Regions from separate parts of the Methylomonas sp. MS20 genome, predicted to be linked through region 1. Evidence: riboswitches for the same ligand, from Rfam matches in the RefSeq annotation. Region 1 holds a riboswitch; each other region holds the start of a gene.

What was found. A riboswitch is a leader RNA that binds a small molecule or an ion and turns the genes downstream of it on or off. The one in region 1 is predicted to bind cyclic di-GMP.
Region 2: another riboswitch for cyclic di-GMP. It lies ahead of ACQE3D_RS02680 (Calx-beta domain-containing protein); the one in region 1 lies ahead of ACQE3D_RS09215 (hypothetical protein).
Region 3: another riboswitch for cyclic di-GMP. It lies ahead of ACQE3D_RS04735 (hypothetical protein); the one in region 1 lies ahead of ACQE3D_RS09215 (hypothetical protein).
Region 4: another riboswitch for cyclic di-GMP. It lies ahead of ACQE3D_RS08135 (PEP-CTERM sorting domain-containing protein); the one in region 1 lies ahead of ACQE3D_RS09215 (hypothetical protein).

The regions. Positions count from the first base shown of each region.
Region 1 is NZ_CP189962.1:2,130,712-2,133,918, reverse strand. It holds gene ACQE3D_RS09220 (TetR/AcrR family transcriptional regulator) at 1-609, shown strand, start outside; gene ACQE3D_RS09215 (hypothetical protein) at 1,163-1,735, opposite strand; cyclic di-GMP riboswitch class I at 2,062-2,139, opposite strand.
Region 2 is NZ_CP189962.1:608,295-611,501, forward strand. It holds gene ACQE3D_RS02675 (Calx-beta domain-containing protein) at 1-1,168, opposite strand, end outside; gene ACQE3D_RS02680 (Calx-beta domain-containing protein) at 1,159-1,671, opposite strand; cyclic di-GMP riboswitch class I at 1,912-1,986, opposite strand; gene ACQE3D_RS02685 (SIR2 family protein) at 2,620-3,207, shown strand, end outside.
Region 3 is NZ_CP189962.1:1,068,318-1,071,524, forward strand. It holds gene ACQE3D_RS04730 (ABC transporter permease) at 1-785, shown strand, start outside; cyclic di-GMP riboswitch class I at 1,207-1,283, shown strand; gene ACQE3D_RS04735 (hypothetical protein) at 1,384-2,154, shown strand; gene ACQE3D_RS04740 (VPLPA-CTERM sorting domain-containing protein) at 2,288-3,073, shown strand; gene ACQE3D_RS04745 (hypothetical protein) at 3,102-3,207, shown strand, end outside.
Region 4 is NZ_CP189962.1:1,879,914-1,883,120, forward strand. It holds gene ACQE3D_RS08130 (MlaD family protein) at 1-638, shown strand, start outside; cyclic di-GMP riboswitch class I at 1,159-1,235, shown strand; gene ACQE3D_RS08135 (PEP-CTERM sorting domain-containing protein) at 1,338-2,156, shown strand; gene ACQE3D_RS08140 (VPLPA-CTERM sorting domain-containing protein) at 2,265-3,029, shown strand; gene ACQE3D_RS08145 (hypothetical protein) at 3,026-3,207, shown strand, end outside.

The sequences.
Region 1 (3,207 bases):
TTAGGTTTCGAAGGCGCGACGATGTCGGATATCGCAACGTTGGCCTGCGTATCGAAAGCGACTGTTTACGGCTACTTCAGCTCCAAGAACGAGCTATTCCTGGAATTGGTGGAGTCTTCCGCAGACCACCACAAGGGAATGTTTCAGAAAATTTACGAAGGCGAATCGGCGTATCTTTACAACGATGAATTGCGCTTAACGGTTGCGCTGCTTCAACCATCGGAGAACGTTGCCTCCACTTTAAAACTGGTTGGAGAGCGCGTGCTGAGTACGTTCTTCACGCCGGAAAAACTGGCGGTGAGGCGCATGATTATCGCCGCGTCCGGCAGTGGGGATGTCGGCCGACTGTTTTTCGAGCGCGGCCCAGGTGTAGGCATGAAATATTTGGAAGACTATTTTGCCGCAGCCATCAAGGCCGGTCGGTTGCGTCCCGCCGAGCCCCGCGTGGTTGCGGCCCACTTTCGCGGACTGTTGGAGTCGGAAGTGTCTGAACAGTGGTTGATGAACATCTTGAATGAACTGCCGCCTGACCTGATTCATGATGTCGTCGAGCGCGCCGTCGACGTTTTCATGAGAGCGTACGGCCCGGAGCGCGACCAAAATAACTAAGCATAGGGTCTTGGCAATTGGCACGGCCGCTTGTTGGTGGGTGTATCACGCGGGCGCTAAACATTCTTACGCTCCCAACCATAAATTCGCCTGGAGGCACTATCCGTCGGGCCGTCCAGCATTACCCGAGTCGTCTGGTTGTAGACCATTTTGGCGATATACGTCCTTTTGGATATAAACGCCTTGGCAATGGCGGCACGATCTTGCGTCGGGCGCCGTGGAAAGCCTCTCCGCTAACACCGCGCGAGACCCTTAAAATTTGGGTTAAGTTGGTTTGATTTGACAGGGTTGTGGCATTTAGTTGAAGCAGGGGCCCATCAAATCAGAAATCTTCGAAAAGGTTTAAACGGAGGATAGCGCTAAAAAACAACCCCCTGGCCCAAATCCTGCTCAGGGGGAAGCATGGACGTGCTCTCGCAACGTTTACGCCGCTACTACAACAGTGGTCAATGTATGATTTTCAAGAACGATTGGAATAATTCTAATCTTGAATACCGCAAGCCTCATCGTGCGGCAATCTAGCGCTAAATCCACGCCGTATTCCATGAACGACTTAGGCGCTGATGCTGTTTTTGCGGCGGTTGATACCGAACAAACTCAACAAAGCGGTGCCAAACAACCATGCCGCGGCTGGCAGAGGTACCGCCGCGACCGGCGCGATGCTCAGATGACCTATAGTCGTGCTGAGTTTTGCTCCGGTAGCACCCAAAAAGCCCGAGTAGGAAAAGCCACCCGCTTGATGGGCCGGATCAGGCAAAAACTGCAGGTCGCCGTCAAGCATGCCGGTCGTCGCCAGATTATCGACAACGTTTACCAGTTGGAATAAGGTGTTGTCCGGAAAGCCGGGTGAGTGGTCCACTAGGTTCCATGTACCGCCGATTTTTTGCAACGTCCAATCCTCGGACGACAGATAGGTTGACAGCGAAGGAGCGGTAAACCGGAAGGCGCCGCTAAGGCCGATAACCCCGACCGAGGAATTGCTGGTATCCATCGTCGTCGCCTGAATGGTGCCGGCGGTACCGAAACCACCGATGACGATCGTCGTCGTATTGGTGTTAATCGGTGCCTCGAAAGCACCGGTAAAGCCGCTAATCGCGGTTCCGCCGGCGAGAGAGCCGCTTATCATCGTGTTATTAAAGGACGAATCGAAAAAAGTCGTCGGAGCCCATCCTGAAGCGAGAAACGCCGAGTTCCAAACACCGTTTAGCGAGATGGTCGCTGTTCCTGAGACTAGGGCCGCGCTAGCGGTTTGCGGGGCCAGAGTCGCGGCGGCCAACATCATAGCCAATCCCGCGAGTTTAGTTTTGCGTATTGCGTTAATTTCCAAATTCATTTAATTACCTTGTTTCAAAAAAGAAGGGTTGAATGGATAAACTTCTCAACTGTGTGTGCGTCACTTGCTTTAACCCTCTTCGAGGCAAAAGCAGTCTTTCCCGGCATCCCTACCCGTGACACAGCAACCCGGCTATCTTGCCTACAAGACCCGTGGCTTTCCGGCCCTGCCTCGCGACAGGTTTGGCTAGCGCTCAAAATAGAGCACTTACTGGAAAGCAATAAAAAGACCAAAGAACAATCACTATAAATTTCATATACTTATTAAAAACCAAAAACCCCTGTTAATTCATTCGACCGTCGGCTCTACGGGATTTGACACAGTTCTAATTAATTGTTGCGGCATATGCCATAGTCCAAGCTGATTATCGATGAGCCTCAACAACTTAGAAGCCTCCGATAAGTCCGATGAAAGTATTAGTCCGACTGCAGGATGCTGAGATTAAGAAGAACCCGATCCAATTTCAAAAAGGCTTCGATTTGATGGATGTTCTGAAGCTGTAAACTACCGATGCCCAGTACGCCGAAACCCTATTTCAGGCACGATGACCGCCGGTTTTCAATACCCAAGTTATGGTGGTTATCGTTTTAACGTGGTCAAGACCCGCAAACTTTGTCAATGTACGGCCTGTCATCACCCAGCGCCACTGACCAACGGGGACGCTGTTTGAAGGTACCAAACGGCCTCTGACGGTGTGGCTTCTGGCGATCCAAGCCCAAAGATTCGCCGCGCCATCTAGCCGAGTGTTGGCATCGATTTAACCACCTATTCGATCTGCAAAGACTATGATGATCAGGTTTTTTTATCGCGGAGGCCAATACTCCGCCATGGCAGTCAGGGCGTTTGTTCAAATTGACCGAGGCTTATGAGTCATCAGAACGATATATATAGGACAATTACCATTCATTCCTTCAACCGAACTGATCATGGCCCGCTTCAAACCGACGGCTTTAAAAACGGAATTCACCTCGTAGGCTTCGTTGGCCTTGGTGGGGCAATGCCTGGACATCATCAACATCGAAGCGGTGGTCGATGGGCGGATAAGCGCGACGAACGCGACGCGATCAAAGCACTCGCCTTCCCTGCCGATCTGCGGTTGCCGATTAGCGGCCAAATAGCTAGAACATGCGACGGTGAACGGAAATGCCGGGGTTTTTGAGGAAAATTCGACAGTAGACCGCGCAAAATAATGAGCTCATGGCCCGGACGACCGATAAAAAGCGCTTATGCGCAATCGGTGGCGTTTAGACGACTGGGAGCACGAA
Region 2 (3,207 bases), 1.5 Mb from region 1:
GCACCGATTTGGTGATTTCGCCGGGCGCGAACACCAACGTGCCACTGGCGTTTGAAAAATCGCCGCCACTGGTGGCCGTGCTGCTGGCGGTCGAATAATTCACTTTAACCTGGGACGCGCTGGGCGCCGATAAGGAGACCAGAAAGTCGACCGTACCCTTGGTTTCCAACGCCACCGCTTCGGCGATTGTGATTGATGGCAACGCCGCCGGAGCGGCATCGCTGTTGGCGATCACGACATGCGAAATGGCATCGCCAATGGTGGCGCCGATCGGGCTGGACAACACGACATCGAAGGACTCGAAGCCTTCCGCCGCCGTGTCGTTCAAAATGCCGAACACGACTGTTTTGGCAACTTCGCCTGGCAAGAATGCCACTTTCCCGAACGGGAAGCTCCGGAAATCGCCGCCGTCCGTCGCTATCACGTTTTGCGAGCCGACATTCAGCGTCACGTTGCCGGTGGACGGTTTATCTAAAATCACGGTCACGCTGACGGTTTGCGCGCTTTCGTCGACTACCGCGTCGGTAATACGAGCAATGGGCGTGCCGGAGGCGGCGTCGTTGTCGATGATGTCGGCGATCGCGCGTTCGTCGGCGATGGTGGCGTTGGCGCTGGGCGAGTACAGGTCCTGGAAGAAGTTTTGCAGGGATTCGGGGCTGACGTCGTTGGTCAGTTTGACCCGCACTGTCTTTTCGGTTTCACCGGCCGCGAAGGTCAAAAAGCCGGACTGGCTATCGAAATCGCTACCGCTGCCGGCCGTGCCGCCGACGGTGGTGTAATTCACTTTCACCGTGCCGGTGTTGGGTTTGTCCAGCCGGACAATGAAGTCGGCGTAGGCTTGCGATTCGTCCACCACCAGATCGTCCACGTAAATATTCGAGTTGGTCACCGCCGCCGCGTCGTTTTCGAAGATGATCGCGGTGCCGGTGCCGTCCAGGGTGGTGGCGTTGCTTAGGCTGGACAGCACCAGATTGAAGGCTTCCGAGCTTTCCGCCGCCGTGTCGTTGATCAGGGTGACCTTGACGGTCTTGGCGGTTTCGCCGGGTGCGAACACCAGGCTGCCGCTGGCGGCCACGTAGTCGGAGCCGGCGCTGGCGCTGCCGTTTTGGGTGGCGTAGTTCATGGTCACCACGCTGGTGGACGGCCGGTCCAGGGTAATCACGAACACGGCTTCCCTGCCGGGTCGGAGCCGGCGCTGGCGCTGCCGTTTTGAGTGGCGTAGTTCATGGTCACCACGCTGGTGGATGGCCGGTCCAGGGTAATCACGAACACCGCCTCCTTGGTGGCCTCATCGACGATGAAGTCGTTGATGCCGACCACCGGCGTGCCGGAGGCGGCGTCGTTATCGACGATGCTGGCCATGCCCCATTCGTCGGCGACGGTGGCGTTGGCGCTGGGCGCGGTCAGCCGTAGGAAGAAGTTTTGCAGCGATTCCAGCGCCGTGTCGTTGATGATCGGCACGCTAACCGTTTTAGTCAACTCGCCGGCCAAAAAGCTCAGTGTCCCGTTTACGCCGGTAAAATCACTCCCGCTGGTCGCGGTACCGTTTGACGTTGAGTAATTCACCGTAACCGTTGTCGCGTTTGCGACATCGAGTCTCACGGTAAATACCGCATTGCCATTGGTTTCGTCTACAAACAGATCATCAACCGAAATCATACTAATCGCCACGGCGCTTCTCCTAGAAGATTGTTATTTTTAATTTTCACGCGAAATTAACCCGACGATTTGGCGACGAAATGGCGATTGACGCTGGCTCAAGGAAAAGTGCGCGCAAAAAACCGTTCTCGCCACCGATAAAATCGGCGAGTCGTGTTGGTTAACCGGGTAATGAGTGGGGATAGATGAGATGAGGCAATATATGGCCTAGACTCGGAAAGCGCCCGCAACTGGTATCTTGTTAACTTGCCCTCAGGCAGTCCGGCTGTCCGATCTGGATCCGCGACTTTCCGCCCCTATTTTCCAATAGGTTTAGCTAATCTGAATGGGGTGATGTTAAGGACAGCGACGCGCTTTTGTCAACCACGAGTCGGCGCTAGATTTTCGAGCTGTTTTTTCTTGCGATGGCAATGATTTCATTAACTTGACTGCTAGCGGTTTCCTGGTTTTTCTGGAGCCGATTCTTCAAGTAGTTTGCCGATAAGCCCTTTTTGCTTGTGTTTGGCACTGGCGCGTTGTTGTCCATGGGCATTCGGATTTTATATCGGCACTAAGGCTAATCCCAGTCTCTCAAAATGCCGTTGACCCATGGCAATTAAAAGGTGTTAGAAGCCATGCTAAGGTGTCTAACACGATACGCCGTTGCGTCTTTCGGTTTCTGGGTCCAATTCAAGCTATCTATCCAGGAATGTGTTCCACTGCGGTTCTCCTCAACGCCTCGGCTTTGCGTTTCCGAGGGTTGCGTTCCGAACTTCCAGCAATTAGCTTGGGTTTGATAGCAGAACCGCGTTTGTAGCAGAGCCGACAAAACCACTGAATTTTATACGGTTGTTGCCAGCCGGCTGCCGGCAGCCGAATTCCGGATGCCTTGCCGTACATGGGCTGGCGAGGCGCCGGTAAAATTGGATTGAAATTTGCTTTACCCCGGTATCCTTCACCTTCTTTTACATGGGGCGCAATATGTCGAACAGTGTTTTTTCCGAAATCTTGAGCGGCTTGTACGACAATCAAGTCATACCTTATCTGGGACCTGGCGTGGTGTTCGACGCCCAGAACAAACTGACTCGCGAGCCCATGCCGGCCGATAGCGATAGCTTGATTCTGGCGATGAACGGTGGCAAACCGATGGCGCCGAAATTGATGTACGAATTTCCGCGCGCCGCGATGAACCAGGAACTGAAGCGCGGCCGCTCGTTTCTGACCCAGTTTCTGGACAAAACTTACGGCGATGCCCAATACACTCGGGCGGCGCTGCACGATTGGCTGGCCGAATGGCGGCCCAAATACGTCATCGATATCAACCGAGACACCCAGTTGCAGGATAGCTATTCCGACGAAGAGCATACCTTGGTCGTCGGTGTCGCTCGGATTACCGCTACCGCGTTCCGGTTTAGAATTTACCATTACGACGGCTCCAGCTATTTCGAAATCCCGCAAGAACAAGTCGACAAGAAGTTGCCGGTACTGTTTAAGCCGATGGGCACGCCACGCCCCGAAGCTAACTATGTCGTTTCCGATGCCGACTATGTCGATTACATCACGGAGCTA
Region 3 (3,207 bases), 1.1 Mb from region 1:
CGGAACTGGATAAGGCGTTAGCCAAACTCCAGCATCATCAACTGGATATGGTGGTGCAAGGGGGGGCGGAAAACGGGTATTGGATAAACGACAGTTCCGGGCAGGGCTATCTGCTGGAAAAAGTCCTGCTGGCCGGCGATCCAGCCGCCACCTGGAAAAAGCAAGTGGTTTCCGGGCGGCGGGTACGCTACCTCGATTGGGTTTTGCCCGGCATTTTAGCCATCAACATCATGCACGGCAGTTTGTTCGGAGTCGGATTTACGATCGTCAGGTATCGCAAAAGCGGCGTGCTTAAACGCTTGAAAGCCTCGCCGGTCAACGCTTTTGAGTTCCTGTCGGCGCAAGTCGTCAGCCGGCTGGGGCTGTTGATGCTGGCGGTCGTGCTGCAATTTGTCGCGATGAACGTCTTGTTCGACTTTTTAGTGCAGGGGGCTTATGCCTTGTTGGCGCTGATAGCGGTACTCGGTTCGGTAACTTTGATCAGTCTAGGTTTGTTGATGGCGAGCCGGACCGGTAGCGAGGAGTTGGCCTTGGGCATCCTGAACCTGCTGACCTTGCCGATGATACTGCTGTCCGGGGTTTGGTTTTCGCTGGAAGGCGCACCGGCGCTGTTGCAGAACCTGACGCTGATTTTCCCGCTAACCCACATGCTGCAAGCGGCTCGCGCGGTCATGATCGACGGCGCCGGTTTGGCCGAGATAGCACCGGCGTTGATGAGCCTGGCCGCGATGACGCTGTTGTTTCTAACGACCGCCGCGCTGCGGTTTAAATGGGTGGAAGATTGAGGATCGGTCAATCCATGGAGGTCCGTGCGACTCACCGGGAGCTGGCGCATTCCGCCCGTTGATTCGACGCGGCTTAGGTTTCAATTGTTACAAATACCGGCAAATCGTTTGAATAGGTGATTTCACGCAGTTGCTGAGGCAAATCACGTGGTTTGGGTTTGTTTGGCCGTCGGTAAAAATGTTAGTCGTTGTAAAACAATGACTTTTTAATTGGCCTGGTCTTTGCTGTTAGATCAGCAACTCGGGAAATGACGATAGGTTTATGTCGGCGGGTTTGCGTTTCGCGACGCCCTCTCTAAGCCAGTATCGTTGGGTTTCGAGCCTTGGCGGCTGCCCAATGACGGCATCTTGCGCCGTTCGGAAAAGCCGCCGGAAATCTAGGAAAACCTCGCTCAAGGATTCGGGCGATGCCGCACGGAAGCGGCAATTTCGCCACATCCGCCGCGAGGCGGAGCCGGAAAGCCACGGGTCTTGGAATAAGACGGCCGGGTTGCCTTCGAACTTTGGGCTCTGCAATGGGATGTGACGCGCTTCCATCCGTATCGGGGCCTGGATTTTGCCCATTAAATCAATCTTAGATCGTTTTGTAAGGAAAACAATGAACCTATTAAACAAACACAGTTTGAAAGCGGCCTATGCCGGCGTTCTGGCAATCAGCGTATTCGGCGGCGGTCTGTTAACGGCAGGCGATGCCAACGCGGCCCTCGTTAGCGGCGTCGCGAATATGACCATCGACAATTCAGCATTTACCTCGGCCGTTGGCGGTTCCGAAGGTTGGTATATCGCCAATTTTTGGGACGAGACTTATAACGCAACGCCGATCGATCTGGACACGACCGGCGGTGTTGCTCTCAGTCAGACCGAGACCTTCAGCGTTTCGTTGCCGGTGAACGCCAATGGCACCACCATCAGCTACGGCGCGAGAAAGCAGGAGGCCACGACGATGGATGCCAGCAACACGGCGGCAGGCCAAATCGGCTTGAGCGGTGCATTTCGGATGGAACCCGCCGGTGGCGGCTCCTACCTGAACCCCGGTGATTTTTACCTGAAAAAAGCCGGTGGGACGTGGAATATCTTTACCTACAGCGCCGGTTTTAGTAGCCCCGCGCAAGATCCAGCCTTGTTCCGCTTGGTGAATGCCACCGAGTCGGTAAACGGTAACGGCGAATTATCGCTAAGCGGCGATTTGTATCTTTCCACTTTGGGTTACTCCTGGAATTTGCTGTTTAACGGCAGCACATCGGTCAAAGTGGGTACCTTCAATCTGGCGCCCGCCGCAGTGCCGCTGCCGGCCGGCGTGTGGTTGTTCGGGAGCGGATTGGTTGGCCTGTTAGGCGCTTCCAGAGGTAAATCGGGCTTATCCGCCTAAGCCTACCAGACCGCTCAACCTTCCGTCGCAAAAGGCTGCGGGGCGCTTTGCTTTCCGTTAACGGACGGGGGTAGAGCCTGAACTTGGCCGGTAAGCGACTTATTAGAAACCCAATTTTTTTCAAGGAATACGCATGAAATTTCTATACCTGATCGTGCTGTCGTTAACCCTTGCCGCGACATCCGCGCATGGCGCTACCGTATCCGGAGGTTCGCTGATTATCAATATCGATCGAGACGCTTTCGAGAACGGTATCGATTTGGATAGGACCGCTGCGCCATCCATATACGTCGAGGAATACTACGACGCTTCGCTGGCCTCAAAAACCTTTGAAGAGTTGCGCGATTACAATACGCCCGTCGATCTGACCGATTACGCGGCGAACGAAATTCCGGCCACCGGATTGAAATTTACCGTCAATGGCGCGCATGTGGCTGACAACCCGTCGGGTCGGCACAATAGCGCCACTACCTTCACGTTCGACCCTAACGACATTACCGGCACCGCGTCGGGCTCTATCGGCCTGGCCGGCGGCCTGCGCTATCGAGTGGATGTCACGCCCCCCACTAACCGGGTATTAATGGGCGACATGACGCTGACCTATAATCCCGCGGAAGCGCTAAAAACGCCGGAAAGTTCGGATTGGGTCATTTACAACACCCTCGGCTTTAAAGCGGTGGCTTTCGAGTTGTTTAACGTGGTTTCCGAGATCAACGGAAACGTGCTGTCTTTGAGCGGCGAGTTGGGTTACGGTTGGGGATTCGATCATCTTGGGGCCGGTCCGGCCCGCAATGCTAATGCGCGCATCGGTACCTTCAGCTTTCAAACCTCCGTGGTCCCGCTGCCGGCCGCCGTCTGGATGTTTATGACCGGCTTAATCGGCATGGGCGTGAGCGGTTTTCGCAACAGATCCGCTTGATCGGGATATCAGTTAACAGGAGGTTTCGATGACATGCCATCGCCTTGAAACATCAAAATACTTGACCGTGGTTTCGACGGTTTTCGCGCTGGTCGCCGGCGGATTCGTTACGCAGGCCGATGCCGCGTTGTTAA
Region 4 (3,207 bases), 250 kb from region 1:
AAGCCGGCTTGAAGGCGCGATTGGAAACCCAGAGCTTGCTGACCGGCTTGCTGTATGTCGATTTGAATTTCTACAGCGACAAGCCGATCAATCTGGTCAAACTGGATTATAAAAATTTGCCGGAACTGCCCAGCGTGCCGACTACGGTCGACGAAATCCGCAACACCGCCGACGAAATCATCAACCGGGCCAAGCAATTGCCGGTCGAGGAAACCCTGAAAAATCTGTCCGATACCTTGACCGAAATCCGCAATCTGTTGCAGTCGGATAACACCAAGCAATCGATGACCGCCTTGGCGAAGTCCTTACAGGAAACCCAAAAGTTGATGGCGACGCTGAACCGGCAAACGGAACCCTTGCTGAGCAACGCCAACGGCGCGCTAACCGACACCCGCGCCACGCTGCGGGATTTCAACCGGGAATTGCTGCCGGTGTTGCGCGCCGCCGAACAAAGCCTGGCCGCCGCGACCCAGGTTCTGCAGGAATCGCGGCACGCGCTGAATGCGGTCGAGACGCTGGCCGACGCCGATGCGCCGTTGAACCAGGCCTTGCTGGAAGTGCGCAACGCCTCGCGTTCGCTCAAAGACTTGGCCGAGGGGCTGGAACGCCAGCCGCAAGCCTTGATTTACGGCAAATAACTTTCCCACTCTTTGCGGCACCTTCGTTTCGCCGGTCCCGCTGAAACGATGTTTTCCGGCGTCAGTCCGGTTTTAGGCATCAATTAATCTTAAATTTAATAAATTATGTTATACGCCGCGAAGTGCATTGGGCATTTGCGGTAGGAATATTAATTTTAATTTTGTTTCAATAACTTAGCTTATCTATAGTTGAGATTAATTGAGTGAAATCACTCAGCAAAAATAGGCGAATGGCTTTGTCCGTTTGCTTTTCATGCGCCCCGTCGACCGCAGTCGACGATGTTCAGATTCTCTGTGTACCCCGGTTTTAGCAGTGATGACTCGGTTCTGGACTCCAATAGCGCCACCGACAGCCGGTCACCGTTTCCCGGTTTTAGCGAGGTATGGCTGGCACACTAACTGCTTGAGTCTGTTCGCCGCACCGGAAATTACTTTCGGAATCAGCATCTGGACAGCGTGCCGGCAAGAGCGGATCAGGAGAGGCCGCGAGAGTCGAGCCGAGTTTAAGGTGCGGTATCGACGGTAAATTTGCCACATCCGCCGCAAGACGGAGCCGGAAAGCCTTGGGTCTTGGTTCAAGACAGCCGGGTTGCCTCTCGAACGAGAGTAAGCGTCGGTTCGAAGCGTTCGAATCGGCTACCGAAAATCTATCTTTCAAGCCTATAGGAATTAAATATGCAATTTCATGGATCAAAAAAAATGACCTTAGGAAAAACCTGGTTTGCCGCGGCGGCGCTTGCGGCGACCAATCTAGCCAACGCCGGTACCTTGAACGGCGGTGTGTTCAATATCGCATTCAACGACCCAAACGACTTATTGGCCGGCTTGAACTTGGGAGAAGGTTCGATTACCTCCTACTACGTCGCCAATTTTTTCGATAAGGCGGTGGCCGACACCTTGACCGCGAACGATATGGTCGCGACTCCGACGAATACCTATCCGGCGCCGAACATATTAAGTTACGACGTGAATCCAAGCAGTTTGGCGGGCACCGGGATACCGACCGGTTATATCGGCGGCAGCGGGCGCAGTAATCAAGCGACGACGTTGACTTGGGCGTCCGATCAAGACCATCTGCTGAACGCCTCCAGCTTGACCGCGAGCGGTCAGGTCGGTTTGGATGGCGTGTATATGACGCGCGGTAGCTTTACCGGCACGCTGCTGTCCGGCGACTACAAATTCTCTTATATCGCCGCGCGAAACAACGGCACCAACACCGGTTGGACCTTAACCAACAACGTCAGTTTTGCTTCCAATACCTTCGACACCCGTAATATCAGTATTACCACCGACGGCGATAGCCTGGCCTTTACCGGTGAGCTCTGGTGGTCGCCCAACACATCGGCCTTTTTATTCGGTGGCGACGGTTCCAATTCCGCCGGCATGGCCGGCACCTTCAGTCTGATTTCGCCGGTTCCCGCCGCCGTTCCATTGCCGGCCGCCGCGTGGTTGTTCGGTAGCGGTCTGTTCGGCGTGCTGGCGTCGCGGCGTCGCAAGTCGGCACCGCTCGCCGCGTAACCGGCAACCTTGACCGGGCGCAATATCCGGACGACTAAGTCGTGCGGGTATTTTGCGCATCGGCTCTCAACGGAAATGACTTCCTCTGGCAAATTTATGCATATTCAAATGATAGGGTCGCGCGCGCTCGTTGCCGCGGCACTGCTGGCCTCGTTATCGCCGCCTGTTTCCGCCGCCACGGTTTCCGGCGGTACCATGGTGGTGAATCTCGATCGAGACGCGCTCGCCGACGCAATCGCGATTGACGCGACCGCCGCACCTTCGATGTACTTGGAGGAATTTTTCGACGCCCCGGCCGCGAATAGCCGCACCGCCACGCAAATTCTCGAAGATCATATCGTGCCGGGCGTCGCCGAAATTCCGGCTAAGAACCTGACGTTTTCAGTGAACGGCACGCATGTCGCCAATCTGACCGGGCGCCACGCAAAACCGACCACGATCGAATTCGATCCGGCCAATTTTGCCTCGACCGTTACCGGCGTGATTGGTTTATCCGGCGTGTTTCGGTTCCGGGTCGATACAGGATCAGAATTCAATCGCATTTTATCCGGCGACTACGCGCTGGAATACGACGCCGCCAATATGGATGGCGCATCCGGCCGTTCCGCATGGTCCTTGTACAATCATGTGTCGTTTCGCTCCCAATCCTATAATTTGTTCAATGTCGTGCTGGATATTCACGACGGTTCGCTGGATTTGAGCGGCGAACTGGGTTTGGGCGAAGGCTATGACCATTTGTTCGGCACCCGCGATGCTATCGTCGGAAATTTCAGTTTGCATACTTCGGTGGTACCGGTTCCGGCCTCGATTTGGCTATTTGTTTCAGGTTTGGGCGGTTTGGCGCGCATTGGCATGCGGAGGCGCCAACTATGACGCGCGTTTCCGCGATGGCGTGGTTAAGTAGCGCGGCGTGGATCGCGGCGGCCGGCTCGAATGCGGTCGCGGCGAACGCGCCACACCGATTCGGTGCCTACGCCAGCATACAAATCAACGTCGATTCGGACGGCAATAATATTGTCGGCGACGCGGCTAACGAGCCCGCGCTGGCGAT